4 regions of the Streptomyces sp. NPDC050121 genome follow, and region 4 is predicted to be linked to each of the others. Evidence: riboswitches for the same ligand, from Rfam matches in the RefSeq annotation. Region 4 holds a riboswitch; each other region holds the start of a gene.

The links. Region 4 has a riboswitch for cyclic di-AMP ahead of ACIBTS_RS47465 (M23 family metallopeptidase). Riboswitches for the same ligand answer to the same signal wherever they lie in the genome.
Positions count from the first base shown of each region.
Region 1: it holds a riboswitch for cyclic di-AMP, as region 4 does, so the genes downstream of both, ACIBTS_RS31960 (transglycosylase family protein) here and ACIBTS_RS47465 (M23 family metallopeptidase) in region 4, are expected to answer to the same signal.
Region 2: it holds a riboswitch for cyclic di-AMP, as region 4 does, so the genes downstream of both, ACIBTS_RS02880 (peptidoglycan DD-metalloendopeptidase family protein) here and ACIBTS_RS47465 (M23 family metallopeptidase) in region 4, are expected to answer to the same signal.
Region 3: it holds a riboswitch for cyclic di-AMP, as region 4 does, so the genes downstream of both, ACIBTS_RS28905 (M23 family metallopeptidase) here and ACIBTS_RS47465 (M23 family metallopeptidase) in region 4, are expected to answer to the same signal.

Region 1 covers NZ_JBITJV010000025.1:97,549-104,489, forward strand. The annotation lists gene ACIBTS_RS31945 (hypothetical protein) at 1-997, shown strand, start outside; gene ACIBTS_RS31950 (cytochrome P450) at 994-2,358, shown strand; gene ACIBTS_RS31955 (transglycosylase family protein) at 2,582-3,679, shown strand; cyclic di-AMP (ydaO/yuaA leader) riboswitch at 3,884-4,054, shown strand; gene ACIBTS_RS31960 (transglycosylase family protein) at 4,058-4,753, shown strand; gene eno (phosphopyruvate hydratase) at 5,278-6,567, shown strand; gene ACIBTS_RS31970 (septum formation initiator family protein) at 6,711-6,941, shown strand, end outside.
Region 2 covers NZ_JBITJV010000002.1:103,001-109,941, reverse strand. The annotation lists gene ACIBTS_RS02900 (helix-turn-helix domain-containing protein) at 1-553, shown strand, start outside; gene ACIBTS_RS02895 (DUF6126 family protein) at 550-672, shown strand; gene ACIBTS_RS02890 (tyrosine-protein phosphatase) at 703-1,500, opposite strand; gene ACIBTS_RS02885 (alpha-galactosidase) at 1,732-3,807, shown strand; cyclic di-AMP (ydaO/yuaA leader) riboswitch at 4,112-4,269, shown strand; gene ACIBTS_RS02880 (peptidoglycan DD-metalloendopeptidase family protein) at 4,274-5,179, shown strand; gene ACIBTS_RS02875 (GDSL-type esterase/lipase family protein) at 5,462-6,538, shown strand; gene ACIBTS_RS02870 (DUF6250 domain-containing protein) at 6,733-6,941, shown strand, end outside.
Region 3 covers NZ_JBITJV010000021.1:123,778-130,718, forward strand. The annotation lists gene ACIBTS_RS28890 (DNA topoisomerase (ATP-hydrolyzing) subunit A) at 1-1,899, opposite strand, end outside; gene ACIBTS_RS28895 (pitrilysin family protein) at 2,170-3,519, shown strand; gene ACIBTS_RS28900 (M16 family metallopeptidase) at 3,516-4,904, shown strand; cyclic di-AMP (ydaO/yuaA leader) riboswitch at 5,127-5,292, shown strand; gene ACIBTS_RS28905 (M23 family metallopeptidase) at 5,307-6,050, shown strand; gene ACIBTS_RS28910 (GntR family transcriptional regulator) at 6,239-6,934, shown strand.
Region 4 covers NZ_JBITJV010000071.1:11,097-18,037, forward strand. The annotation lists gene ACIBTS_RS47455 (PrsW family glutamic-type intramembrane protease) at 1-1,406, shown strand, start outside; gene ACIBTS_RS47460 (aldo/keto reductase) at 1,410-2,354, opposite strand; gene ACIBTS_RS47465 (M23 family metallopeptidase) at 2,551-3,588, opposite strand; cyclic di-AMP (ydaO/yuaA leader) riboswitch at 3,596-3,764, opposite strand; tRNA gene ACIBTS_RS47470 (tRNA-Met) at 4,085-4,158, opposite strand; gene ACIBTS_RS47475 (dihydrofolate reductase family protein) at 4,242-5,369, opposite strand; gene ACIBTS_RS47480 (MarR family winged helix-turn-helix transcriptional regulator) at 5,471-6,064, shown strand; gene ribA (GTP cyclohydrolase II) at 6,193-6,834, shown strand; gene ACIBTS_RS47490 (NUDIX domain-containing protein) at 6,868-6,941, opposite strand, start outside.

The sequences.
Region 1 (6,941 bases), on a different contig from region 4:
GGGGGACAGCGACGAGACCTGGCGGCCGTACGGCTCACTCGTCGTCGACGCCGAGCGGGCCTCGTCGGGGACGGGCATACCGATCGCCGTCTGGCGCTGCGCGCTGGCGGGCACGGCGTACGACGCCGAGGTGCACCGCAATGTGCGGACGACCGCGCACGCCGTCTTCGCGGTCCGCGCGGAGGACGGCGACGCCGAGGCCATGCACATGCTCGGCCTGCTCGCCGAGGACAACGAGGACGAGGCCACGGCGCTGGAGTGGTTCCGCAAGGCCGTGGACGCGGGCAAGAAGGAGCTGTCCGGGCGGCTCGGCGCGCTGCTGCTGGCGAGGGGAGAGGCGGAACAGGCGCTGCCGTACCTGCGGGCGGCGGCGGAGCAGAAGCCGGGCGGCCAGGAGCTGAGGCTGGTCGGCGAGGCCCATCTGGCGCTGGCCGAGCAGGCGCTGCGCGAGGCCGTGAGCGGGGGTGACATGGCGGCGGCACACCGGCTGGGCGATCTGCTGCTCGGGCGGGGTGAGCTGAGCCAGGCGGCGTCCTACTACATGGAGGCCGAGACGCAGGGGTACGCCCCGGTCGCCCGCAGTGTGGCCGTCTACTTCCTGTTGCGCCATGAGACCGAGATCGCGGAGGTGCTGCTCACCCGTGCCGCCGCAGCGGGCGACGAGGAGGCCACCCGTCTGCTGAACGACGCGCAGGAGCCGAGCGGGAGCCTGATGGACGCCGCGGCGTACTTCGCGTCCGGTCACCCGCTGGACGCCGCCCACCTCGGGGCCGTGACGGAGAAGGCGGGGTTTCCGGAGCAGGCCCGCGGTCACTACGAACAGGGGTGTGCCAACGGTGACGCCTACGCCGCCTACCGCCTGGCGTCCCTCCTCGACAAGCAGAACGATCCCGCCGAAGCCGTCCTCTGGTACGGCAAAGCCGCCGACATGGGGCACCCGGGTGCGATGAAGGCGCTCGCAGAGCACGCCGGGAACCCCGCTACCGTCGAGGAGTGACCAACCAGCCCCACCCCCCGACCGACCCGCCGGCCCACGCCCCGACCGACCCGCCGACCCACGCCCCGGCCGCCCCCCCGACCGACGTCCCGTCCGCTCCCGCCCTCTTCACCTGGGAGTTCGCCACCGACCCCTACCCCGCCTACGCCTGGCTGCGCGAGCACGCGCCCGTGCACCGCACCCGGCTGCCCAGCGGGGTCGAGGCCTGGCTGGTCACCCGTTACGCCGACGCGAAACAGGCCCTCGCCGACCAGCGGCTGTCCAAGAACCCCGCGCATCACGACGAGCCCGCCCACGCCAAGGGCAAGACCGGCATTCCCGGTGAGCGCAAGGCCGAGCTGATGACGCATCTGCTCAACATCGACCCGCCGGACCACACCCGGCTGCGACGGCTCGTCAGCAAGGCGTTCACGCCGCGCCGGGTCGCCGAGTTCGCGCCCCGCGTCCAGGAGTTGACGGACCGGCTGATCGACGGGTTCACCGCCCGGGGAGAGGCGGACCTCATCCACGACTTCGCCTTCCCCCTCCCCATCTACGCCATCTGCGACCTGCTGGGCGTTCCCCGCGAGGACCAGGACGACTTCCGCGACTGGGCGGGGATGATGATCCGGCACGGCGGCGGGCCCCGCGGCGGGGTCGCGCGGTCGGTGAAGAAGATGCGCGGCTACCTGCTGGAGCTGATCCACCGCAAGCGCGCCGAGCTCCCCGCCGACCCGGCCCCCGGCGAGGACCTCATCTCGGGCCTGATCCGCGCCTCCGACCACGGTGAGCACCTCACCGAGAACGAGGCCGCGGCCATGGCCTTCATCCTTCTCTTCGCCGGCTTCGAGACCACCGTCAACCTGATCGGCAACGGCCTCCACGCCCTGCTTTCCCACCCGGAGCAGCGGGCGCGGTTGCAGGCATCCCTCGCGTCCGGGCAGCGGGACCTGCTGGAGACCGGCGTGGAGGAACTCCTGCGCTACGACGGTCCCGTGGAGCTCGCCACCTGGCGGTTCGCGACCGAGCCACTCAGCATCGGCGGGCAGGACATCGCGCCCGGCGACCCCGTGCTCGTCGTCCTGGCGGCCGCCGACCGCGACCCGGCCCGCTTCACGGACCCCGACACGCTCGATCTCTCCCGCCGTGACAACCAGCATCTCGGCTACGGCCACGGCATCCACTACTGCCTGGGGGCCCCGCTGGCCCGGCTGGAGGGACAGACGGCGCTGGCCACGCTCCTGACCCGGCTGCCCGACCTTCGACCGGCCGTGGATCCGGCGGACTTGAGGTGGCGTGGCGGGCTCATCATGCGGGGCCTGCGGACCTTGCCGGTGGAGTTCACGCCTGTGCACGGCGAGGGCAATCCGACCGCACTCTGAGCGCACTCTGGGCGCACTCTGGGCGCATTCCTGATCGCACGTCAGCCGGAGTGTGACCATTCGGGGAAGTGAAGGTGAGCGATCCTCAAGTCTGTGATCTTCACGTGATCTGCGCGGCATTAACTTGTGACAAGTGATCGTCTGCCGATACGTTCACTCGTCAGCGCGACGCGTCAGTCTCACCCGCCGCGCTGGTACTGCTGTCCAGAGAAAGGCCCCTCGCATGCTCTCCGGGAACGGTCGACACCGTCGCCCCCGCCAGGCCCCGGCGCTGCTCGTCGCGGCCGGAGTGACGGGCTCCGCCATCGCCATCCCGCTGCTCGCCGCCTCGGGCGCGAGTGCCGCCGACGGCACGGTGTGGGACAAGGTGGCGCAGTGCGAGACCGGCGGCTCGTGGAGCGCCGACAAGGGCGACGGCGAGTACGGCGGCCTGAGTCTCACCCAGAAGCAGTGGGAGACGTACGGGGGGCTCGACTATGCGACGCGCCCCGACCTGGCCAGCCGCAACCAGCAGATCGCGGTGGCGCAGAAACTGCTCGCGGCCGAGAACATCGGCGCCTGGGGCACCTGTGGGCTGACCTCCGGGCTCACCCGGGCGAACGGCGCGCTGAACGTGGACACCGGCGTGGCGGACGACTCGTCCGACTCGTCGGCCTCCTCCGGATTGTCCGACCTGTCCAGGGGGCTGTCGGGGTCGTCGGGATCGTCCGGCTCCACGGGTTCCTCGAACTCTTCGGGCAGCGGTGACGGTTCGACCGGTTCGACTGGTTCCTCCGGCTCGTCCGGCTCGTCTGGGTCGTCTGACTCGTCCGGCAATTCATCGAGTTCACCCTCCGCGTCGCCTTCGTCCCCTTCGTCCCCCTCGTCCTCTTCCTCCACCGGTGCGGGCGGCTCCACCGGCGCCGGCGCGTCCGACGGCTCCGGCGGCCAGGGTGACGCGCAGGCGACCGGCGGCTCACCCGCCGGGGCCCCGGAAGCGGACGATCCGGACAAGTCGGTCCAGGATGCGGGCTCTTGGAGCCTCGTCGACACCGGCTCCCTCGGCTCGGGCCGACACCGCGGCGCCACCGCCGAGGAGAACACGACCAAGAGCGCCGCCGCCGACCGTGCCGCCGCCGTCGACGGCGCCACGACCGCCTCCGCCGGCCGGCACGCCGCGGCCACCTACGTCGTCCAGGAGGGCGACTCGCTCGCCTCCATCGCCGACTCCCTTGGCCTCGACGGCGGATGGCGCGCCCTCTATGCCGAGAACAAGGGCCTCATCGGCGCCGACCCGAGCGACATCGTCCCCGGTCAGACCCTCGACACAGGGGTTGAATAGGGCGCAAAACCCAAGAAAAACAGCGGGAGTTCACGTCATACTTCGCGCCGAATGTCCGGTTTGGTGAAAGTGTGGGATGAGTCTCAGAAGCCCTGATCGTCTTTGAAATTCCGCGGATCGCGTGTCTACGGTCGTCCCGCTCGGCAACCCGAGCCCCGGCCGTCGCAACGCCGAATCCTGCCAGTGGCAGCCCGGGAACAGTCGTCGCGTCAAGCGCCGTAGGCAGGAGCGGGGGACCCAAGGTAAGCGCCGCACCGGGCAGTTGACCGGAGCGGCTTGGGGTGAAGCCGCGCCTCGTGAAAGCGAGAGCGTGGCCGGGCAACTCAACCGGCCCGAACCCGACAGCTCACCTCGCAGGCGTCGGTGAGGGGATCCACCATGCTGTTTTCGGGCAAGGGCAAGCACCGTCGTCCGTCCAAGGCCACCCGCGTCGCCGCGCTGGCCGGCGTCACCGGCGTCGCCATCGCCGCCCCGCTGATGGCGGCAGGCAACGCCTCCGCCGCCACCGCCTCCGAGTGGGACGCGGTCGCCCAGTGCGAGTCCGGCGGCAACTGGTCCATCAACACCGGCAACGGCTACTACGGCGGCCTGCAGTTCTCCGCCTCCACCTGGGCCGCCTACGGCGGTACGCAGTACGCCGCGCAGGCCAACCAGGCCTCCAAGTCGCAGCAGATCGCCGTCGCCGAGAAGGTCCTCGCCTCCCAGGGCAAGGGCGCCTGGCCGGTCTGCGGCACGGGCCTGTCCGGCGCCGCCTACAACGGCAGCAGCTCCTCCGGCTCGTCGAGCAGCACCGGCGGCTCCGGCTCCAGCAGCGCCGGCACCCGCTCGACCGGGAACCAGAGCGCCTCCCGCTCCACCGACCGCCCGGCCGCCTCCAAGACGGTCACCACGCCGACCGGCAAGAAGGTCAAGAAGGGCGACGGCGAGTACAAGGTCGTCAAGGGCGACACCCTCAGCTCCATAGCCGAGAAGCACAAGGTCAAGGGCGGCTGGCAGAAGCTGTTCCAGCTGAACAAGGACATCGTCGCGGACGCCGACCTCATCTACCCGGGTCAGCAGCTGCACCTGAAGTGATCCCCGGCTCCCAGAGCGGACCCAGAGAAGCCACAGCACCCTCACATCCGAGGTCGGCACACTGAAGACCTCGTGAGGGTCACCCCCCGTCCCCACGGGCTCCCCGCTCCGGTGCGTGTTCCCCCGTACGCACCGGAGCGGGGTTTCTCTTTGCCCGCTCGCCTCGCCCTCGTTCGCCGCGCCCTCGTTCGCCTCGCCCCCGTTCGGCTCGCTGCCGCTCGGCTCGCCCCTGTTCGGCTCGCTGCCGTTCGCCTCGCCCCTGTTCGGCTCGCTGCCGTTCGCCTCGCCCCTGTTCGGCTCGCTGCCGCTCGGCTCGCTGCCCTCTCTCCCCGCCGCCCGTTTGCCTCGCGCGCTTTCTTCGCCTGTTTGTCACCCGCTCTTTGTTCCGAGCGGGAACAATGTGTACGGTCAGTTCGTCCACAGGGCGGTCGGTCGGCTGCCGACGCCCGTCGGGCGGTTAGGCTCTAGTCGCAAGGCCCACGGGCCCCGCACTCTCAGCGTCACATCCCAAGAAGGAGATGCTCGTGCCGTCCATCGACGTCGTCGTAGCCCGGGAAATCCTCGACTCGCGAGGGAACCCCACCGTCGAGGTCGAGGTCGGCCTCGACGACGGCAGCACCGGTCGTGCCGCCGTCCCGTCCGGCGCCTCCACCGGCGCCTTCGAGGCCATCGAGCTGCGCGACGGTGACCCGAACCGCTACCAGGGCAAGGGTGTCGAGAAGGCCGTCCTCGCCGTCATCGAGCAGATCGGCCCGGAGCTCGTCGGCTACGACGCCACCGAGCAGCGTCTGATCGACCAGGCCATGTTCGACCTGGACGCCACCGACAACAAGGGCTCGCTCGGCGCCAACGCCATCCTCGGCGTCTCCCTCGCCGTCGCCCACGCCGCCTCCGAGGCCAGCGACCTCCCGCTCTTCCGCTACCTGGGCGGCCCCAACGCGCACCTGCTGCCGGTGCCGATGATGAACATCCTGAACGGCGGCTCGCACGCCGACTCCAATGTGGACATCCAGGAGTTCATGATCGCCCCGATCGGCGCGGAGTCCTTCTCCGAGGCCCTGCGCTGGGGCACCGAGGTCTACCACACCCTCAAGAAGGTGCTGAAGGCCAAGGGCCTGTCCACCGGCCTCGGCGACGAGGGCGGCTTCGCCCCGAACCTCGGCTCCAACCGCGAGGCCCTCGACCTCATCCTCGAGGCCATCAAGGAAGCCGGTTACGCGCCGGGCGAGCAGATCGCGCTCGCGCTCGACGTCGCCGCGTCCGAGTTCTACAAGGACGGCGTGTACGAGTTCGAGGGCAAGTCCCGCTCGGCCGCGGAGATGACCGAGTACTACGAGGAGCTCGTGGCGGCCTACCCGCTCGTCTCCATCGAGGACCCGCTGTTCGAGGACGACTGGGCCGGCTGGAAGGTCCTCACCGACAAGCTCGGCGACAAGGTCCAGATCGTCGGCGACGACCTGTTCGTCACCAACCCCGAGCGTCTCGCCCGCGGCATCGAGGAGGGCGCCGCGAACGCCCTGCTCGTCAAGGTGAACCAGATCGGCTCGCTCACCGAGACGCTGGACGCCGTCGAGCTGGCCCAGCGCAGCGGCTTCAAGTGCATGATGTCGCACCGCTCCGGCGAGACCGAGGACGTCACCATCGCCGACCTCGCCGTCGCCACCAACTGCGGCCAGATCAAGACCGGCGCCCCGGCCCGCTCCGAGCGCGTCGCCAAGTACAACCAGCTGCTGCGCATCGAGGAGATCCTCGACGACGCCGCGGTGTACGCGGGCCGCTCGGCCTTCCCCCGGTTTCGCTCCGCGAACCAGTAGGCACAGCGCTCCGCGAACTGACAAGCACAGCAAGGGCTGACCCTTACGGGGTCAAGCCTTAGCCAGTCGTACGTACGTCCCCGTACTCGGTCCCGTACCGTGTGCGGGGACGTACGCACATGGGAGACGGGAGGCGGGGGAACATGGCCGCGAAGGACCGGGACCGGTTCTCCACCGCGACGAGGATCAAGCTGCTCGGGGAGCAGACCGCGGCCCGCGTCTACCGCTCCCAGACCAAACGCCAGGCCCGCCGCTCCCGCCTCACCGGCCGCGCCGCGCTGCTCGCCCTCGTCCTGTGCACGCTGATCGTCGCCCTGGCCTACCCCATGCGCCAGTACGTCTCCCAGCGCGCCGAGATCGCCGACCTGGAGCGC
Region 2 (6,941 bases), on a different contig from region 4:
CCGCCGGGCCGCCCTCACCCTGGAGGCCGCGGCCCGGGCCGCCGGGCTGTCGCCGGGGCACCTCTCCCGCCTGGAGACCGGCCAGCGCCAGCCCTCGCTGCCGATGCTGCTCGCGCTCGCCCGCATCTACGGTACGACGGTCTCGGAACTGCTCGGCGAGACGGTCGCCGACCGGGACGCCGTCGTGCGCGCCGCCGGCATGGAGCCCACCCGCGCGGGCGGCTGGACGTACTGGCAGGCCGGCGCCTCCGGGCGCGGGATGCAGGCCCTGCGCGTCCATGTCCCGTACGGCTCCCAGGGTGACATCGTGCGGGTGCACCCCGGGGAGGAGTGGCTGCATGTCCTGCGGGGCCGGCTGCGGCTGCGCCTCGGAGACACCACGGACCTGCTCGGGCCCGGTGACAGCGCGCACTTCGACTCGCTGACCCCGCACCGCATCGCCGCGCAGGACGCCGACGGGGTCGAGCTCCTCTTCGTCCACACCCTGCTGCAGAGCCCCACGGCCACGCTGTGCCTGGGCCCGACCCCTTCCGAGACCGGAGAGACGCCATGAGCGACTTCGAGGAGAAGTTCCCCCGCACCCTGTGGATCCGGCTGATCATCTACATCGCCGTGGGGCACCTTTTCGCCGGCTTCCTCTGGCTGCTGTTCGAGGTGGGGGCCAGTCAGTAGGGCCCTGCGGGGTCGGTGCCGGAGCGGCTGTCAGTCGAGGAGCCGCTCGCGCAGCCGCTCGCGTGTCTCGGGGGAGAGACCGAGGCCCTGCTCCAGATAGGCGTCGACGCTGCCCCAGGTCTCCTCGATGGTCTCGAACGCCGCCGTGAGGTACTCCACGCGGGCGTCGAACAGGGGGCTGAGCAGCTCCATGACCTCGGGGGAGTAGGCCTCGGCGGAGGTGGCGCTGCGGCGCACCTTGTAGCGGCGGTGCTTGGCGTTGGACTCCAGGTAGTCGGCGAGGATCGCCTCGCGCTCCACGCCCAGGGCGAGCAGCGTCACCGCGATGGACAGACCCGCGCGGTCCTTGCCCGCCGCGCAGTGCATCAGGGCCGGGACGCTGTCCTCGGCGAGCGAGTGCAGCACCCGTGAGTGCTCCGCCGTCCGCTCCTTGACGATCGTGCGGTAGGAGGCGATCATCCGGCCCGCGGCCTTGCCTTCGCCGAGTATCTCGCGCAGCTGGTCGATGTGGCCGTCGCGCACCATCTTCCAGAACTCGGAGCCGTCCGCCGGGTCCGACAGCGGCAGGTTCACATTGAGCACGCCCGGCAGGTCGACGTCCGGGCCCTCCAGCTTCTGGTCCGCCGCGTTGCGGAAGTCGAAGATCGTGTGCAGGCCCAGGCCGGACAGGAACGCGGCGTCCTCGTCGGTGGCGTGCGCGAGGTGGCCGCTGCGGAACAGCACGCCGTGGCGCACCCGTCGGCCGTCGACGGCCGGCAGGCCGCCCACGTCCCGGAAGTTGCGCACGCCGGCCAGCTCGGGCTCGGTCGACGGGATCTGCTGCGTCACTGGGGCTCCCTCCCTGTCGGTCACCGTCGGCGCGGCTCGGGGTGGCCGACGGGACACCTGACCATACGACATGGGTTCCCGGGGCAACGGGTTGTCCACAGGCCGGTGAACCGGACGTCCGCCCAGGTGAGGAGTTGTCCACAGGATTGCCCGGGCGAAGTTGCCGGGTGGGCCGACCGCATTCGATGATGTTGGTGCTTGATCGCACCTGTTCGAATTAGTGGGGGTTTGATGCCCGAGATCGCCGACAACGGCCGTACCTGGCTCCTTTCGGGGCCCACGAGCAGCTACGCCCTCCACCTCACCGAGGCCGACGAGCTGATCCACCTGCACTGGGGCCCGGGCATCGCGCTCGCGGACGCCGAGGCACTCGCCGCGCTGCCGCCGTCGGAGCGCGGGGCGTCCTTCGAGGGCCCGCTCGACGGCCGCGAGGAGTACCCGGTCGAGGGCGGCCCCCGCTTCGTCCGGCCCGCCCTGTCCGTGCGCACCGACGAGCGGCGCGGCACCGAGTGGACCTTCGAGGCGTACGAGGCCGACGGCGACGGGCTGCGGCTGCGCTTCCGGGACGGCGGGCTCGCCGTCACCCTGCACTACCGGATGCGAGGAGATGTCGTCGAGCGCTGGACGACCCTGCGCAACGAGGGCGAGCGGCCGCTGGAGCTGCTGCGCGCCGACTCCGCTGTCTGGACCCTGCCCGAGCGCGAGGGCTGGCGGCTGTCGCAGCTGCACGGCCGCTGGGCCGCGGAGTCCCGGCTCACCGTCTCCCCCCTCACCTACGGTGAGAAGGTCATCGGCAGCCGCCGCGGCCACACGGGGCACCAGCATCTGCCCTGGGTGGCCCTGGACACCGACGCGACCGAGGAACGCGGCGAGGTCTACGGCTGCGCCCTCGGCTGGTCGGGCTCCTGGCGGATCGCCGTCGCCCAGCTCCCCGACGCCCGCGTGCAGATCACCGGCGGCGCTGGCTACGACGACTCGGGCCTGCTGTGCCTCGCGACAGGGGAGTCCTTCACCACGCCCGTCTTCGCCGGTCTGTGGAGCGACGCCGGGTTCGGCGGCGCGAGCCGCACCTGGCACGCCTACCAGCGGGCGCACGTGATCCCGGACGCCGAAGGGGACCGGCCGGTGCTCTTCAACTCCTGGGAGGCCACCTACTTCGACATCTCCGAGGAGCAGCAGGCGACCCTCGCCCGGCGCGCCGCGGCGATCGGCGTCGAGCTGTTCGTCGTCGACGACGGCTGGTTCGGGGCGCGCACCGGCGACCACGCCGGGCTCGGTGACTGGCGGCCCAACCCCGACCGCTTCCCGAAGGGGCTCAAGCCGCTCGCCGACTATGTGCACGCCCTCGGTATGCAGTTCGGCATCTGGGTCGAGCCCGAGATGGTCAACCCCGACAGCGAGCTGTACCGGGCGCACCCCGACTGGGTGCAGTTCCAAACGGGACGAAAGCGGACGGAGTTCCGCAATCAGCTAGTACTGAACCTCGCGCGCGAGGACGTCCAGGAGTACCTCTGGGAACAGCTCGACGCCCTCCTGTCCAGCGCCCCCGTCGACTACGTGAAGTGGGACTTCAACCGCTGCTTCACCGACGCCGGTTGGCCGGACGATCCCTACCCGCAGCGCCTCTGGGTGGACCATGTGCGGGCCCTCTACGGCCTGCTGGACCGGTTGCGGGCCGCCCACCCGGGCGTCGCCTTCGAGTCCTGCTCGGGCGGCGGCGGACGCATCGACCTCGGGATCATGAGCCGCACCGACCAGGTGTGGACCTCCGACAACACCGACCCCCTCGACCGGCTCGACATCCAGCACGGCTTCAGTCAGATCCACCCCGCCCGGGTCATGGCCGCCTGGGTCACGGACAGCCCGAATGCCCAGCTCAACGGCCGGGTCAGCTCGCTGCGCTTCCGGTTCGTCAGCGCCATGGCCGGGGTGCTCGGCGTCGGCGGGGACCTCTCCGAATGGAGCGAGGAGGAGCTGGCCGAGGCGCGGGAGTGGGTGAACCTCTACAAGGACATCCGGCCTCTTGTGCAGCACGGCGACCTCTACCGGCTGCGGCCGCCGGCCGGCGGCCTGAGCGCCGTCCAGTACGTGCGTGGCGACGAGGCGGTCGTCCTCGCCTGGCTTCAGGCGCAGCGGTTCGGCGAGCCCGTTCCGGCGCTTCGACTGCGCGGGCTCGACCCGACAGCGCCTTACGAATGCCGCGAAACGGGCGAAGTGCACCGAGGGGCCGTGCTGCTGCACCGTGGGCTGCGGACCGGACTGCGGGGCGACCTTGATGCGACGGTTATCCGACTGCGCCGCATCTGAGGGTTATGTCCGAATTGGGGCCTTAATTCCAACTCGCTGCGGAGTAAGGAAACCTGGGGAAGTCTCACGTGAGCAGCGTCATATTCGTGACCGTACGTCGCGCGTCATGCTCACGTAATTTGCATGCCTTTCAAGGGGGTTTGACGAAAAGCGGGCCTATTGATTGACGGAGCGTGACCGGGAATTCGCACAGCGGATCAAGAGAAATGCGTTGTCCGTGCAACCTCTGCTTGTCCCTGTGCGTCCTGGTCGCTTACGTTCCACACCAATCCGGACGGACGCCTAATCCTGCCGCCGCCCGGTGTCCGCACACTCACCCGTACCCGGCAGGAGCGGGGGACCCACAGGCAGAACCGCCTGTTCCGGTCCCGGAACAGGCTTGGGGTAAAGCCGCGCCTCGGCGCGGCCGGACATCTCCAGTCCGCACCCGACAGCTCACCTCGCAGGCGCCGGAGAGGAATTCGTCATGCCCGCGAAGGGTAAGCACCGCCGTCCCAAGTCCCAGCGCTTCACCCGTTCCATCGCCGTCGTCGGAACCGGCGGCGCCGCGCTCGCCCTTCCGCTCATAGGCGCCACCGGCGCCCACGCCGCCCCCGTGCAATCGGCCTCCCAGTCCGTCGCGCAGACGGTCGCGCAGTCTGTTTCGGAAAAGGCCGTGCAATCCGTTCCGGTGGCGCAGAAGAAGGCCGCCGCCACGGGCACCCGGACCTACACCGTGCGGTCCGGCGACTACCTCTCGAAGATCGCCGACGAGCAGAACGTCAGCGGCGGCTGGCAGAAGCTGTACCAGGACAACCGTGCGGCCATCGGCGGCGACCCGTCGCTGATCCACCCCGGCCTGAAGCTCTCGATCGGCAAGAAGGCCACGACCGGCGGCACCAAGTCGTCGTCGGGTTCGTCCTCTTCGTCCGCCTCGACGAAGTCGCCCACCCAGGCCGCCGAGAAGACCACCAGCACCTCCAGCGGTTACACCCTGCCGGTGGCCGGCGCGACCATCGGAACCGGTTACCACGTGGCCGGCAGCATGTGGTCCAGCGGCTACCACACCGGCGTCGACTTCGTCGTCCCGACCGGCACCTCCCTCAAGGCCGTGGGCGCGGGCACCGTCGTCTCCGCGGGCTGGGGCGGCGCGTACGGCAACCAGGTCGTCATCAAGCTCGCCGACGGCTACTACGCCCAGTACGCTCACCTCTCGCAGCTCTCCGTCTCGGCCGGCCAGACCGTGACCGAGGGCCAGCAGATCGGCCTGTCCGGTGCGACCGGCAACGTGACCGGCCCGCACCTGCACTTCGAGATCCGTACCACGCCGGACTACGGCTCGGACGTGGACCCGGTCGCCTACCTCCGCTCGCACGGTGTCGCCGTCGGCTGACCCCGCCGACGACCGCACGCCACCCGCCTGACCGCGCCTGACCACGCTTGGCGCGCCACACGCCTGACACGCCTGACACGCAGCCGAAGGCCGGACCCCGATCCCCGGGTCCGGCCTTCGGTGTTCCCGCATGCCGGTCCCGCCGACGGGCCTTGCGTGTTCGTGATCGTTTCGTTGCGGTCGGGTGGCAGCCCCTTTCGTCCCCTCGACAGGCGGGTCAGGGTGGGGCCACAGTGATCCCCGTCAGGGAGCAAGCGCTTTCTGCCGTTCTTCGGAGGTCCCGTGTCCGGCGCCGACCGACGCACCGTCATCAACCGGTTCCTGAGCACTGCGGCGGCCGTGGCGCTCCTGGCCGGCGTCGCACCGTCCGCCTCGGCCGCGTCCGGCGGCACGGACCTCGTCCGTCCCGGCGACCGGCGACTCGTCTACGAGGGGCACTGGGGCTGTACCGCCGAGGCCGCGATCACCGTCAACTCCGGTTCCCGGCTGCGGTTCCGGTTCGCGGGCGGCGCCGTCCACGCCCTGTTCGACGTCTCGTCGGTCACCGTGCCCGCACAGGCGTACGTGTCGGTCGACGGAGGCCCGAAAAAGCTGCACGCCGTCGACCGCGCCGATCTCGCGATCACGGCGACCGGGCGGGGCCCGCACACGGTGCAGCTGTCCGTGAAAGACGTCCACTCGCGGGCCGGCCGGTGGACGCCCCCGCTGGAGACCGGAGTCGTCCTGACCGGACTCAAGGGCCGTCTCCTCGGTCAACCTCCCGTCAGAGCACGTGAGTTGGCGTTCTACGGCGACTCGATCACCCAGGGTGTGATGGCGCTCTGTGAGGTCAACACCTCCGACTGCGCCGACGGGACGGCCGCGTACCCGACCCTCGTCGCCGACGCCCTGCACGCCTCGCTCACCCAGGTCGGGTTCGGGCGGCAGGGTGTGCTCCAGACCGGCAACGGGGGAGTGCCGACCGCCGGTGACGCGTCCGGCTGGAACTTCGCGGGCTCCCCGGCGCGCCCGGACCGCGACGCCGACGTGATCGTCGTCAACCAGGGCACCAACGACGCCGCCTACGGCTCGACCGAGCTCCGTGCCGCCTACCACGCCTACCTGGAGCGTCTTCGGTCGGCCGCCCCGCACCCCCGCATCCTCGCCCTGCGTCCCTTCGACGGGTCGCACGCCGCCGACATCGCCGCGGTGGTCGCCGAACTCGCCGATTCCCGCACGGAGTTCGTCGACACGACCGGCTGGCTCTCGGCGGCAGACGGCGACTTCCACGGTGCCGTCCACCCGAGTGCCCAAGGTCACCGCAAGGCGGCCGACCGCCTCGTCGCCCTCATCGGAAACCCCGCGCAGGGTCGCCAGTGAACGCCACCCGCCGCCGAAGAGCCGCCGCCGTCACCGTCGCCCGCCTGCGCACGCTCGCCCAGAACCCCGCGTACCGCGCGGGCCGGGTGCGGCTACCCGCAGTCCACGTACCCCGACCACCACCCCGGCGCCGAGACCCGCCGGGTGCCCAGGCCGTCCCTCACCCACCCCGCCCACTGAAGGAGCCGCTTCCCGTGTCGACCACGCGCAGAGCATTCGGAGCCCTCGCCGCCGGCGCCGCCCTGGCCGCCCTCGCCCCCGCGGGCGCCGCGAGCGCCACACCCCGTCACCGCCGGCTGATCGCCCACGACGACTTCCGCCACGGTCTGCGCAAGTGGGCCGTGGAACTGGAGAAGGGCGGAACCGTCACCGCCTCCCGCGGCGCCCTGGAGGTCGATGTACC
Region 3 (6,941 bases), on a different contig from region 4:
CTGTTCCGTGCCGATCGCCAGGCCCGGGGACGACTCGTCGAGGGTGGTCAGACAGACCACCGTCTCGTCGCCCTCCAGGGAGACGAACTCCGCGAGCGGGGCGCCGCCCGACAGGTTCGGCGCCGTCGCCGTGTCCGGCAGCTGCGGCAGGTCGACGACGTTGATCCGCAACAGCCGGCCCGAGGAGGTGACCGCGCCGATCTCCCCGCGCGCGGTGGCCGGCACCGCCGAGACGATCACGTCGTGCTTGGTGCGTCGGCCGTCCGCGTCCTCGGCGTTCTCCCCGAAGGGCTCGCCGTTCGCCGTGCGGGCCAGCAGGCCCGTGGAGGACAGCAGGACGCGGCACGGGTCGTCCGCCACCTGGAGCGGTACGGCGGTGGCCGTGGTGCCCGACGACTCCAGCAGGACCGTACGGCGCTCGGTGCCGAACTTCTTCGCCACCGCGGCCAGTTCGGCCGAGACCAGCTTGCGCAGCTCCGCGTCCGAGTCCAGGATCCGGGTCAGCTCGGCGATCTCCGCGTTGAGCCTCTCCTTCTCCGCCTCCAGCTCGATGCGGTCGAACTTGGTGAGTCGGCGCAGCGGGGTGTCCAGGATGTACTGGGTCTGGATCTCCGAGAGCGAGAAACGCTCCATCAGGCGCTGCTTCGCCTCCGCGCTGTTCTCGCTGGAGCGGATCAGCCGGATGACCTCGTCGATGTCGACGAGGGCGGTGAGCAGGCCCTCCACCAGGTGCAGCCGGTCACGGCGCTTGCCGCGGCGGAACTCGCTGCGCCGCCGCACGACGTTGAACCGGTGGTCGAGGTAGACCTCCAGGAGTTCCTTGAGGCCGAGCGTGAGCGGCTGGCCGTCGACCAGCGCCACGTTGTTGATGCCGAAGGACTCCTCCATCGGCGTCAGCTTGTAGAGCTGCTCCAGCACCGCCTCCGGCACGAAGCCGTTCTTGATCTCGATGACCAGACGCAGGCCGTGCGCGCGGTCGGTGAGGTCCTTGACGTCGGCGATGCCCTGGATCTTCTTCGAGCCGACCAGGTCCTTGATCTTGGCGATGACCTTCTCGGGGCCGACGGTGAAGGGCAGTTCGGTGATGACCAGGCCCTTGCGGCGGGCCGTCACCGTCTCCACCGAGACCGTGGCGCGGATCTTGAAGGTGCCGCGACCGCTCTCGTAGGCGTCCCGGATGCCGGAGAGGCCGACGATCCGGCCGCCGGTGGGCAGGTCGGGGCCCGGGACGTACTTCATCAGGGCGTCCAGGTCGGCGCCCGGGTAGCGGATCAGGTGGCGGGCGGCCGCGATGACCTCGCCCAGATTGTGCGGCGGCATGTTCGTGGCCATGCCGACGGCGATCCCGGAGGCGCCGTTGACCAGCAGGTTCGGGAACGCGGCGGGCAGCGCCACCGGCTCCTGCTCCTGGCCGTCGTAGTTCGGCGCGAAATCGACCGTGTCCTCGTCGATCGACTCGGTCATCAGGCTCGTCGCCTCGGCCTGGCGGCACTCGGTGTACCGCATGGCGGCCGGCGGGTCGTCGTTGCCCAGCGAGCCGAAGTTGCCGTGGCCGTCGACCAGCGGCACGCGCATGGAGAACGGCTGGGCCATGCGCACCAGGGCGTCGTAGATCGACGCGTCGCCGTGCGGGTGCAGCTTGCCCATGACCTCGCCGACGACCCGGGCGCACTTGACGTAACCGCGCTCGGGGCGCAGGCCCATCTCGTTCATCTGGTAGACGATGCGGCGATGCACCGGCTTCAGGCCGTCGCGGGCGTCCGGCAGGGCGCGGGAGTAGATGACCGAGTACGCGTACTCGAGGAAGGAGCCCTGCATCTCGTCGACGACGTCGATGTCGAGGATCCGCTCCTCGTACGAGTCGTCGGGCGGCGGGGTCTTCGTGCTGCGGCGGGCCATCGCTGCCGGCTCCTTGCTGGGGCGTGTGACGGGATCTGACGCGGACCATTGTGGACCGTGCCACTGACAGCGCGGGCGAGGACCCGGCGTCGGCCGTCGGGCCCCGCACGCAGAGGCACCTCCTCCACGGCTGTCCGCAGGCTACGCGATCTCGCTCTCGGCGTATGTCCCCGGGAACTTCGCCGACCGTCCACACGCTTGCATACAGTGGCAGGACCGGCAGGAAAACCGCGGTTTCGACGACCGCGTCCGCGATCGGAAGGGACGTACATGCCCATGGGTCACACGGCCACAGCCCAGGCAGGCTCCGGGGGCCTGACAGCGACCGAGCACCGCCTGGCCAACGGCCTGCGCGTGGTGCTCTCGGAGGACCACCTGACCCCCGTCGCGGCGGTGTGCCTCTGGTACGACGTCGGTTCACGACACGAAGTCAAGGGTCGCACCGGCCTTGCTCACCTTTTCGAGCACCTGATGTTCCAGGGCTCCGGACAGGTCAAGGGCAACGGCCACTTCGAGCTGGTCCAGGGAGCGGGTGGCTCGCTCAACGGCACCACCAGCTTCGAGCGCACCAACTACTTCGAGACCATGCCCGCCCACCAGCTGGAGCTCGCCCTCTGGCTGGAGGCCGACCGCATGGGCTCGCTGCTCGCGGCGCTCGACGACGAGTCGATGGAGAACCAGCGCGACGTCGTCAAGAACGAGCGCCGCCAGCGCTACGACAACGTCCCCTACGGCACGGCCTTCGAGAAGCTGACGGCTCTCGCCTACCCGGACGGCCACCCCTACCACCACACGCCGATCGGTTCGATGGCCGACCTGGACGCGGCGACCCTGGAGGACGCGCGCGCGTTCTTCCGGACGTACTACGCGCCCAACAACGCGGTCCTGTCCGTGGTCGGCGACATCGACCCCGAGGAGACCCTCGCCTGGGTCGAGAAGTACTTCGGCTCCATCCCCGGCCACGACGGCAAGCCCGAGCCCCGCGACGGCTCGCTGCCCGACGTCATCGGCGAGCAGTTGCGCGAGATCGTCGAGGAGGAGGTGCCGGCCCGCGCCCTGATGGCCGCCTACCGCCTGCCCGAGGACGGCACGCGCGCGTGCGACGCCGTCGACCTGGCGCTCACCATCCTGGGCGGCGGCGAGTCCTCCCGCCTGTACAACCGGCTCGTGCGCCGCGACCGTACGGCTGTGGCGGCCGGCTTCGGCCTGCTGCGGCTCGCCGGCGCGCCCTCCCTGGGCTGGCTGGACGTGAAGACGTCCGGTGACGTCGAGGTGCCCGTCATCGAGACCGCCATCGACGAGGAGCTCGCCCGGTTCGCCGAGGAGGGCCCCACGGCCGAGGAAATGGAGCGCGCCCAGGCCCAGTTGGAGCGCGAGTGGCTCGACCGGCTCGGCACGGTCGCCGGCCGCGCCGACGAACTGTGCCGCTACGCCGTCCTGTTCGGCGACCCGCAGCTCGCCCTGACCGCCGTCCAGCGGGTGCTGGACGTGACGTCCGAGGAGGTGCAGGAGGTCGCCAAGGCCCGCCTGCGCCCCGACAACCGCGCGGTGCTCGTCTACGAGCCGACCGCCGCCGAAGCCCCCGCCGACCAGGACGAGAACGAGGAGGCGGCCCGGTGACCGAGCTCGCCACGATGGACTTCCACCCCCAGCCCGCGGCGGGCGAGGCCAAGCCGTGGGCGTTCCCGGCGCCCGACCGCGCAGCGCTGGCCAACGGCCTGACCGTGCTGCACTGCCATCGCCCCGGCCAGCAGGTCGTCGCCGTCGAGATCCTCCTCGACGCGCCCCTGGACGCCGAACCGGCCGGCCTCGACGGCGTCGCCACGATCATGGCGCGCGCCTTCTCCGAGGGCACCGACAAGCACTCCGCCGAGGAGTTCGCCGCCGAACTGGAGCGCTGCGGCGCCACCCTGGACGCGCACGCCGACCACCCCGGCGTCCGCCTCAGCCTCGAAGTGCCGGCCTCGCGCCTGCCCAAGGGCCTCGGTCTGCTCGCCGACGCCCTCAGGGCGCCCGCGTTCGCCGACAGCGAGGTCGAGCGTCTCGTCCGCAACCGCCTGGACGAGATCCCGCACGAGCTCGCCAACCCCTCGCGGCGCGCCGCCAAGGAGCTCTCCAGGGAGCTGTTCCCGGCCACCGCGCGCATGTCGCGCCCGCGCCAGGGCACCGTGGAGACGGTCGAGAAGATCGACTCCGCCGCCGTGCGCGCGTTCTACGAGAGGCATGTGCGCCCCGCAACGGCCACCGCCGTGGTCGTCGGCGACCTCACCGGCGTGGACCTGGACGCCCTCCTCGGCGACACCCTGGGCGCCTGGACGGGCTCCTCGGCCCAGCCGCGGCCGGTGCCGCCGGTCACCGCCGACGACACCGGCAGGGTCGTCATCGTGGACCGCCCCGGCGCCGTCCAGACGCAGCTGCTGATCGGCCGGATCGGCGCCGACCGGCACGACCGCGTGTGGCCCGCGCAGGTGCTCGGCACGTACTGCCTCGGCGGCACCCTCACCTCCCGCCTGGACCGCGTCCTGCGCGAGGAGAAGGGCTACACCTACGGTGTTCGCGCCTTCGGGCAGGTCCTGCGGTCCGCGCCGGACGGCTCTGGCGCCGCGATGCTCGCCATCAGCGGCTCCGTGGACACCCCGAACACCGGTCCCGCCCTGGAGGACCTCTGGAAGGTGCTGCGCACCCTCGCCGAGGGCGGCCTGACCGACGCCGAGCGTGACGTCGCCGTGCAGAACCTGGTCGGGGTGGCGCCGCTGAAGTTCGAGACCGCCGCGGCCGTCGCGGGCACGCTGGCCGACCAGGTCGAGCAGCACCTGCCCGACGACTACCAGGCGACGCTGTACCAGCAGCTCGCCGCGACCGGCACCGTGGAGGCCACCGCGGCGGCCGTGAACGCCTTCCCGGTGGACCGGCTGGTGACCGTCCTGGTCGGTGACGCGGCCCGGATCAAGGAGCCGGTGGAGGCCCTCGGCATCGGCGCGGTGAAGGTCGTGTCCGCCGAGTAGGCGGACCGGCGGGCGCGGTGGCCGCGCCAACGGCACGCGCACGCAGGGGCCCTGGCCGACGGAAACGTCATCAGGGCCTCTGCGTGTCCGAATTGAGGCGGAGGTTGCCTGTCTGCCCTGTGGCATGCGCTACAAAAACCGGGATTCGTTTGAGGATTGAAACCCGTCCCGCTTAGCTTCGTCCGGGCTGTTCGTCAGGCAGTGCGCCGCAGCCGCGGCAGCGGACAGTCATCGCCGAGTCCCCGTACGGCGCGAGCCAGGGGAGCCGGGGACCCACGTGAAGTCCCTGGGGTGAATCGGACGCCCGCGCGAGCCGCGAGGGGGTCCGTAGGAGACCTTCCTGCTCCGAACCCGTCAGCTAACCCGGTAGGCGAGAGGGAAGGAAAGGACACCCCCCACTTCATGGCGTTCACCTGCGCCACCGGGAAGCACCGTCGGCCCAGCCGGATGCAGCGCACCACCGCGCGCGCCGCGGGCGTCGCGGCGCTCACCACCACCGGTGTCATGGCCACCGTCGCCTCCGCCCCGGCCTTCGCCGCCGAGCCCACCCCCGAGCAGACCGGGCTGATCCCCGTCGTCACCGCCGGCGAGGCCGTCGCCGACCAGATCGACGACCAGGTCGCCGTGCAGAAGAAGGCCGCCTACGAGCAGGCCGCACGTGAGGCGGCCGCCAAGAAGGCCGTCGAGGAGCGCGAGGCACGCGTGCGTGCCGCCCGTGAGGCCGAGCGCAAGCGGCTCAACGCCTTCGTGCTGCCGATCACGGGTTCCTACGTCTCCACCGGCTACCACGCCAGCAGTTCGCTGTGGTCCTCCGGCAGTCACACCGGCATCGACTTCCACGCCGCGACCGGCACCACGGTGCACGCGGTCGGCCTGGGCACCGTCGTCGAGGCCGGCTGGGGCGGGTCGTACGGCAACCAGGTGGTCATCAAGATGAACGACGGCACGTACACCCAGTACGGGCACCTGTCGTCCATCGGCGTCTCGGTGGGCCAGCAGGTCACTCCCGGCCAGCAGATCGGCCTGTCCGGCGCGACCGGCAACGTCACCGGTCCGCATCTGCACTTCGAGGCCCGCACCACGGCGGAGTACGGCTCGGACATCGACCCGGTCGCCTACCTCCGCCAGCACGGTGTGAACGTCTGACGGCGCACGGCGACAGATCGTCCAGCCCCGGCCCTCCCGGCCGGGGCTTTCGCCGTTTTCGATGCCCTGCTGTCCAAAAAATATCCATGGATTCCGGCCCGCCATCGGAAATTCCCGCTCATTGCAATAGAGTCACGGAACACACGTCAATCGTCGACGTTTCACGGGGATTAAGGCGGAGGTCCGTCATGCGTATTCCGGCGCACTCGGTGTGCACGGCCGTCCGGGACGACATCGTCTCGGGTGTCTACGAGCGCGGCAGCCGCCTCACCGAGGAACTCCTCGCCCGCCGCTACGGCGTTTCCCGCGTCCCCGTCCGGGAGGCGCTGCGCACGCTGGAGGCCGAGGGCTTCGTCGTGACGCGGCGGCACGCGGGCGCGTGCGTCGCGGAGCCGACCGAGCAGGAGGCCGCGGACGTGCTGGAGATGCGCATGCTCCTGGAGCCGCTCGGCGCCGCCCGGGCCGCCCAGCGGCGCACGGAGGCCCATCTGAAGGTGCTGCGCGGCCTCGTCCGGCTGGGCCAGGAGCGGGCCAGGAGGGGCAGCAGCGAGGATCTGCGCTCCCTGGGCGGCTGGTTCCACGAGACGCTCGCCCAGTCCTCCGGAAGCCATGCCCTGACGTCGATGCTCACCCAGCTGCGCCACAAGATCGCCTGGATGTACGCGGTGGAGGCGCCGGCCAACCCGGTGGAGTCCTGGGCCGAGCACGGGGCGATCGTGGACGCGGTGGCGCGCGGCGACCATGAGCGCGCGCGGGCGATCACGGCGCTGCACACCGAGCGCACGACGGCCGCGCACCGACTGCGCTTTTCCGGCGGACCGGAGCGCATCGACCGTGTGAGGACTTCGCAACCTCCCGTAAACATGACAAGCGTGCGGCATTAACACGAGA
Region 4 (6,941 bases):
ACTGGTGGCAGCGCAGGTGGCTGCGGTACGGGGCGCTCATCATGCTGCTCACGCTGTCCGGGCTGGTCATCCTCGCGCTGGTGCGGGAGCAGACCGGCACCGAGGGGTTCCTGGTCGGGCTCGGGCTCGCGGTGCTGCCCGTGCCGCTGCTCATAGCCGCCTTCCGGTGGCTGGACCGGGTCGAACCCGGGCCCTGGCGGAACCTGGTGTTCGCCTTCGCCTGGGGTGCGTGCGCGGCGGCGCTGATCGCCATCGTCGCCAACAGCTTCGCCACCCGGTGGATAGCCACCGCGACCGCCGACCCGTCCAGCGCGGACACCCTGGGGGCGACGGTCATAGCGCCGATCGTCGAGGAGTCCGCCAAGGCCGCCGCCGTCCTCCTCGTCTTCCTCTTCCGCAGGCGGGACTTCACCGGCATCGTCGACGGCGTGGTCGTCGCCGGCGTCACCGCCACCGGCTTCGCGTTCACCGAGAACATCCTCTACCTCGGCACCGCATTCGGCACCGACCAGCTCAGCGGCGACAGCGGCATCGCCTCCGTCACCGCCGCGACCTTCTTCGTACGCGTCGTCATGTCGCCCTTCGCGCACCCCCTGTTCACCGTCCTGACCGGCATCGGCTTCGGCGTCGCGGCGCTCTCCGGGGACCGTCAGCGCCTGCGGCGGGTGCTGCTCCCGCTGTCCGGGCTGCTTCTCGCGATGGGCATGCACGCCCTGTGGAACGGCTCCTCGACGTTCGGCGAGTTCGGCTTCTTCGCGGTGTACGCGGCGTTCATGGTGCCCGCGTTCGGGCTGCTGACCTGGCTGGTGGTGTGGACGCGCCAACGCGAGCTGCGCACCGTACGCGAGGAGCTGCCCGCCTACGCGGCCGCCGGCTGGCTCACCCCGGCCGAGCCGTTCGCGCTCGGCTCGATGCGGGCCCGGCGGGTGGCCCGGGTGTACGCGGGCCGCCACCTGGGCAAGCCGGCGGCGCGGGAGGTGGCGCGGTACGAGGCGTACGCGACGTCCCTGGCGTTCCTGCGGCACCGCGGTCGGCGGGGGCGGGCGAACGCCGACTTCGTCGTACGGGAGCGGGAGTTGCTGAACGAACTGTGGCGGCGCAAGGACATCGCCCGGCCCGCGCTGGACCACGCCGCCCGGATGACGGCCCCGCCGGTCCGGGTGACCGCGCCGCCCTGGCCGGTGTACGGGGTGTACGGGTACGGCCAGGGGCCGGCCCAGGGATACGGGCCGGGTCACCCCGCCGGGTACGGGTATCCGGCGGGGCAGGTGTACGGGCACGGCTACGGGTATCCGGCGGGGCAGGTGTACGGGCACGGGCACGGGTATCCGGCGGGGCAGGTGTACGGGCACGGCTACGGGTATCCCGCACAGCCGTACCCGGCTGCCAACCCCTACCAGTCGTAAGGATCAGGCCGAGGCCTGGGTCAGCCTGCTGACCTCCGCGTCCGTCAGTTCCAGCTCCGCCACTTCCAGCAGCGCCGGCAGTTGCTCGACCGTCCGCGCGGAGGCGATCGGCGCGGCCACCGTGGGCTGCGCCGCGAGCCACGCCAGCGCGACCGTGGCGACCTGTGTGTCGTGGGCCTGTGCGATCTCGTCCAGGGCGGTGAGCACCTTCCGGCCCCGCTCCGTGTCGAGATGCTTGGCGGCACCGGCGGCGCGGGCGCTCTCCACCGTCGTACCGGGCCGGTACTTGCCGGTGAGGAAGCCGGAGGCCAGCGCGTAGTACGGGACGGCGGCGAGGCCGAAGCGCTCGGCGAGGTCCTGGAGGCCACCCTCGTAGGTGTCACGGGAGACCAGGTTGTAGTGGGGCTGGAGGGCGACGTACCGGGCCAGGCCCTCGCGGTCGGAGAACTCCAGGGACTCCTGGAGGCGTTCGGGGGAGATGTTGGAGGCGGCGATGTGGCGGACCTTGCCGGCCTTCACCAGTCCGTCGAGCGCGCCGACTATCTCCTCGACGGGCACCTCGGTCTTGTCGAAGTGCGTGTAGTAGAGGTCGATGTGGTCGGTGCCGAGGCGGCGCAGGGAGGCGTCGGCGGCGGCCTTGATATTGGCCGCGGTCAGGCCGGGGAACTCGGGGTGCTGGCTGACCTTGGTGGCGATGACCACGTCGTCGCGGTTGCCGCGCTGCTTCACCCAGTTGCCGATGATGGTCTCGGACTCACCGCCCGAGTTGCCCTCGACCCACGCCGAGTAGGAGTCGGCGGTGTCGAGGAAGTTGCCGCCGGCGGCCGCGTAGGCGTCGAGGACGGCGAAGGAGGCCGTCTCGTCGGCGGTCCAGCCGAAGACGTTGCCGCCGAGGGAGAGCGGGAAGACCTCGAGGCCGGAGGAGCCGAGCTTGCGAAGAGAAGTCATGCTTCACATCAACGGGCGCGGGCGGCACACCCATTCCCTGGGCAACACGAAGAACGTGTGAACAGCACACGTGGACGGAGCACGGGAACACCCCCGAGGGGGACCCTCAGGGGTGTTCCCGGGTACTACGGGTCTCACAGGCCTTACGGGTCTTACGGGTCTTACGGGTCTGACAGGTGTTCCCCGGAGGGGCGGCTCAGGGGTTGAGGCCCTTGCTGCGCAGCCAGGCCATCGGGTCGACGCCGTCGGAGTTGCCGTTCGGGTGGACCTCGAGGTGGAGGTGGGGCCCGGTCACGTTGCCCGTCGCGCCCACGCGGCCGATCACGTCACCGGTGCCGACCTTCTGGCCGACACTGACGCTGATCGAGGACTGGTGGCAGAACCAGAGTTCGGTGCCGTCGTCCAGCGTCAGGATGGTGCGGTAGCCGTAGGAACCGGCCCAGCCCGCCTCCGTGACGGTGCCGCTGTGGACGGCCTTGATGAGCGTGCCGGTGGGAGCGGCGAAGTCCAGGCCCGTGTGGTAGCCGGAGGACCACATGGAGCCGGCCTGACCGAAGGTCGAGGTGATCGTGTACGAGGAGGTCGGCAGCGTGTACTGCTTGGCGAGCTCGGCCAGGCGCGCGGCCTCGGCCTTCTCGGCGGCCTCCGCGGCGGCCTTCGCCTTTGCGGCGTCGGCCTTGGCCTTCGCGTCCTTCTCGGCCTTGGCGACGGCGTCGCTCGCGGCCTTGGCCGCGGCGGCCTCGGCGGCGGCCTGGGCCTTGGTCTCGATCTGGGTCTGCTGCGACTCGGCCTGCGCCATGATCCGGCTGCGCAGGGCCTCACCGGCGTCGGAGACGCTCTGGCTGCTGTCGTCGGCGGTGCTCTCGGAGCCGAAGGTCGCCAGGGCCGGCGCGGCGTCCTGGGCGGGCTCGTCGTCGGAGATGAGCGAGCCGACGTTCGGCAGGTCCGGCAGGGAGATGGAGACGGGGGCCTTGCCGGTGTTGGCGCTGGCCATGCCGCCCGCGCTGACGGCGGCTATGACGCCGACGCCGAGGACGGTGGAGCTGCGGGCGAACCCGCCGCCGCGCTGCTTGGCGACGCGGTGCTTGCCGCGTACCGGGCGAATGGACTCCGCGGTGGGGTTCCACTCCTCCCAGGGGCCCTCGTCGGTGCGGTAGTCGCCGTAGCCGAAGGTCTCGGTGGACCGCTGGGCGGGCACGAACGGGGCTTCTGGGGCAGGCCGGTTGGACGCCACGCGGGCGTACTCCTTTCCTTCCGTCGCCTACCGGGTTAGCTGACGGGTTCGGAGCGGGAAGGTCTCCTACGCGCGTATACCTGCCGTGGACTCCGCGAGTTCACGGTGGCTTCCGTGCGATTCACCCCAAGGTGGTGGTTCCCCGGTTCCCTTACGGGATTCGGCACATGCGCACGGAGCCGACTCTTGTGACGGCTGGGACGACCGCGCTGCGTTATCGAACGTTAATAGACCTGGGGGCCGGTTTCCAAGCACTTCTACTTGATCAACAACATTTTCGGCCTGGGACTTTCGCCCCATGACCGGCGAAAAACGGGCGAGTTGACGGAAGAGGCGTCCGAAAAGACGGCGTACGCACAGTAACCAACCGGCCACATGTCCAGGTCACGCACTGAGGGGTCCCTGATGTGCGCTGAAGCATCCCGGATGCGCGCCGAATTGCCCCGGACAACACCGAGGGCCGGAACCCTTTCGGATTCCGGCCCTCGGCCTTCAGTAGCGGGGACAGGATTTGAACCTGCGACCTCTGGGTTATGAGCCCAGCGAGCTACCGAGCTGCTCCACCCCGCGTCGTTGTGACTCCAGTCTACGCTACTTCCGGGGCGTGAAACACCACGGTTTACCGCCGCCCCCGATGCCCCGCCCCCGCCGCCTCATTCCAGGTGCCGGTTCGGGGTCTTCGCCCGCGCCTCGAACTCCGGGAGGACGAGGACGTCGACGCCCGCGGCCGTCAGGAGCCCGGTTCCGTCCGCCTCCGTCACGAAGGTGTCGGGCTCGCGCCAGGCGGTGACCACCCGGCGCACGCCCGCGTCGAGGATGAGGCGGGCGCAGGGGGAGGGGCGGGAGGAGCGACGGGCGCAGGGTTCGAGGCTGCTGTACACGGTGGCCGTGGGCAGCCGCGGGTCGGCGGGGTCGAGCTTCGCGAGGGCCGCCTCCTCGGCGTGCACGACCGGGTCGCCGGCCTCGCGGGAGTGGCCGCGGGCCAGTTCCGTACCGTCGGCGGCCACGATCACCGCGCCGACACTGAAGGCGGTCCGCGACGGCGGACACTGCGCCGCGAGCTCGCAGGCGAGGGCCAGCCAGTGGCGGTCGGCCGCGGCGGGGAGCGGTCCGGCGCCGGGGGCGGTGGGCTGGTAGCGGTTCAGTACGACGTCCTCGATGCGCCGCGTCTCGACCAGGCGCAGCCGTCCGCCCTGGTAGCCGCCCGGCCCGAAGAGGCGGGGCGCGTCCGGGTCGCCCACGAAGAGCGGGGCGACGACGAGCTGGAGTTCGTCGGCGAGGCCCTGCTGGAGCAGCTGGGTGTGCACGGTGCCGCCACCCTCGACCATGAGACGCCGCACACCCCGCACATCGTGCAGGTGTTCGAGGAGGCGGCGCCAGTCCAGTTCGGGGCCGAGCGGGACGACGTCCGCGGCGATCCCGAGGGCGCGGGCGCGCTCGGCGCCCTTGTCCGTCGTACACACGACCTTCTCGTCGCCCGTGTGCCAGAAGTTCGCCGCGGGATCGAGCTCGCCGGAGCCGCTGACCGTGACCTTGAGGGGGTACGGCGGTCGGCCCTCGGCGACGCGGGCGGCGCGCCGCTCCGGGGAGTTCACGAGGAGCCGGGGGTTGTCCGCGCGGATGGTGCCGGCGCCGATGAGGATGGCGTCGACGGAGGCCCGTACCTCGTCGACGCGGTCGAAGTCGGCGGGGCTGGACAGGAGCAGGCGCTCGGGGGTGGTGTCGTCCAGGTAGCCGTCGAGGGAGACGGCGGCGGACAGCAGGACGTACGGGTACGGCATCGACGCGCTCCCCGGTGGCGTGGGTGGAGGTGGGTGAGAGGTGGGTGACGTGGGTTGACGTGGACTCTTGGTTCAAGTTTGAAACAAACTACACTGGTCGCATGACGACTCGCTGGCTCACCCCCGAGGAGCAACGCGCCTGGCGCGCCTACGTCGCCGGGTACCTCCTCGTCGAGGACGCGATCGACCGGCAGCTCCAGCAGGAGGCCGGCATGCCTCACCTGTACTACTCCATCCTCGCCAACCTCTCCGACACACCGGAGCGGCGCCTGCGGATGACCGAGCTCGCGGAGCAGCTGAAGATCACCCGCAGCAGGCTGACGTATGCGGTGACCCGTCTGGAGAAGGACGGGCTACTGCGTCGCGAGGACTGCATCTGGGACAAGCGCGGGAGTGTCGCGGTCCTCACGGACGAGGGCATGGCGGTCCTGGAGAGGACGGCGCCCGGACATGTCGACACCGTCCGCGCCTCCCTCTTCGCCCGCCTCACCCCTGAACAGGTGGGACAGCTGGAGGAGATCTTCACCCAGGTCGTACGGGGGTTCCAGGGGGACGACAGCAACGAGGTCGCGCCCGAGGACCTTCCGTGGCGCCGACGGTCGTCGCCGTGCTCCGGAAGCGCCGGGGCCTCGGAGGGCGCAGGTTCGGAGGGCGCCGGGGCCTCGGAGGGCGCCGGGGCCTCCGGGACCTCATGAGGCGCATCACAATTCGGTTGCTTCAAATTTCAAGCATGAGGTAGGGTCTCGATTCGTCGGAACTGCTTCAAATCTGAAGCAGAAGCCGGCCGTGTGCCACTGTTCACCACCGGACCCGGGAGACCCGCATGCCCGACACCCCCGCCGCCACCCAGCGCGCCCGCGTCCGGGTACCGCTTCGCTTCCACGACGGCTACTCCGTCAACACCGAACTGGTCACCTTCCACGGCCTCGCCGACGGCCAGGAGCACGTCGCCGTCGTCCTCGGCGAGCCGGCACCCGGCACCACCCCGCTGGTCCGGCTGCACTCCGAGTGCCTGACCGGCGACGTCTTCGGCTCCGCGCGGTGCGACTGCGGGCCGCAGCTGCGCGAGGCGGTGGAGCGCATAGCCGCGACGGGCGGCGTCCTGCTCTACCTGCGCCAGGAGGGCCGCGGCATCGGCCTCTACAACAAGCTCGACGCGTACGCCCTCCAGGACCAGGGCCTGGACACCTACGAGGCGAACGCCGCGCTCGGCCTGCCCGAGGACGGCCGCGACTACACGGCCGCCGCCCAGATGCTGCGCGCCCTCGGCATCACGAGCCTGGACCTCCTGTCCAACAACCCCGACAAGGCCGACCAGCTGCGGGAACTGGGCATCGACGTCCAGGACCGGGTCCCGACGGGCGTCTTCACGACCCCGCACAACGTCCGCTACCTGCGCGCGAAGGTCCTGCAGACCCAGCACACGCTGCCGCTGGGGGACCTCACGGGGCTGAACGTCGGCTGACGGCTGATTCCGGGGCCGATCCCGGACCGGGCGTCAGCGCCCCCTCTCGGGCCCGAACGGGCCGTCCAGCGCTGCCCATTGGAGCAGCATGATGGTCTTCGCGTCCG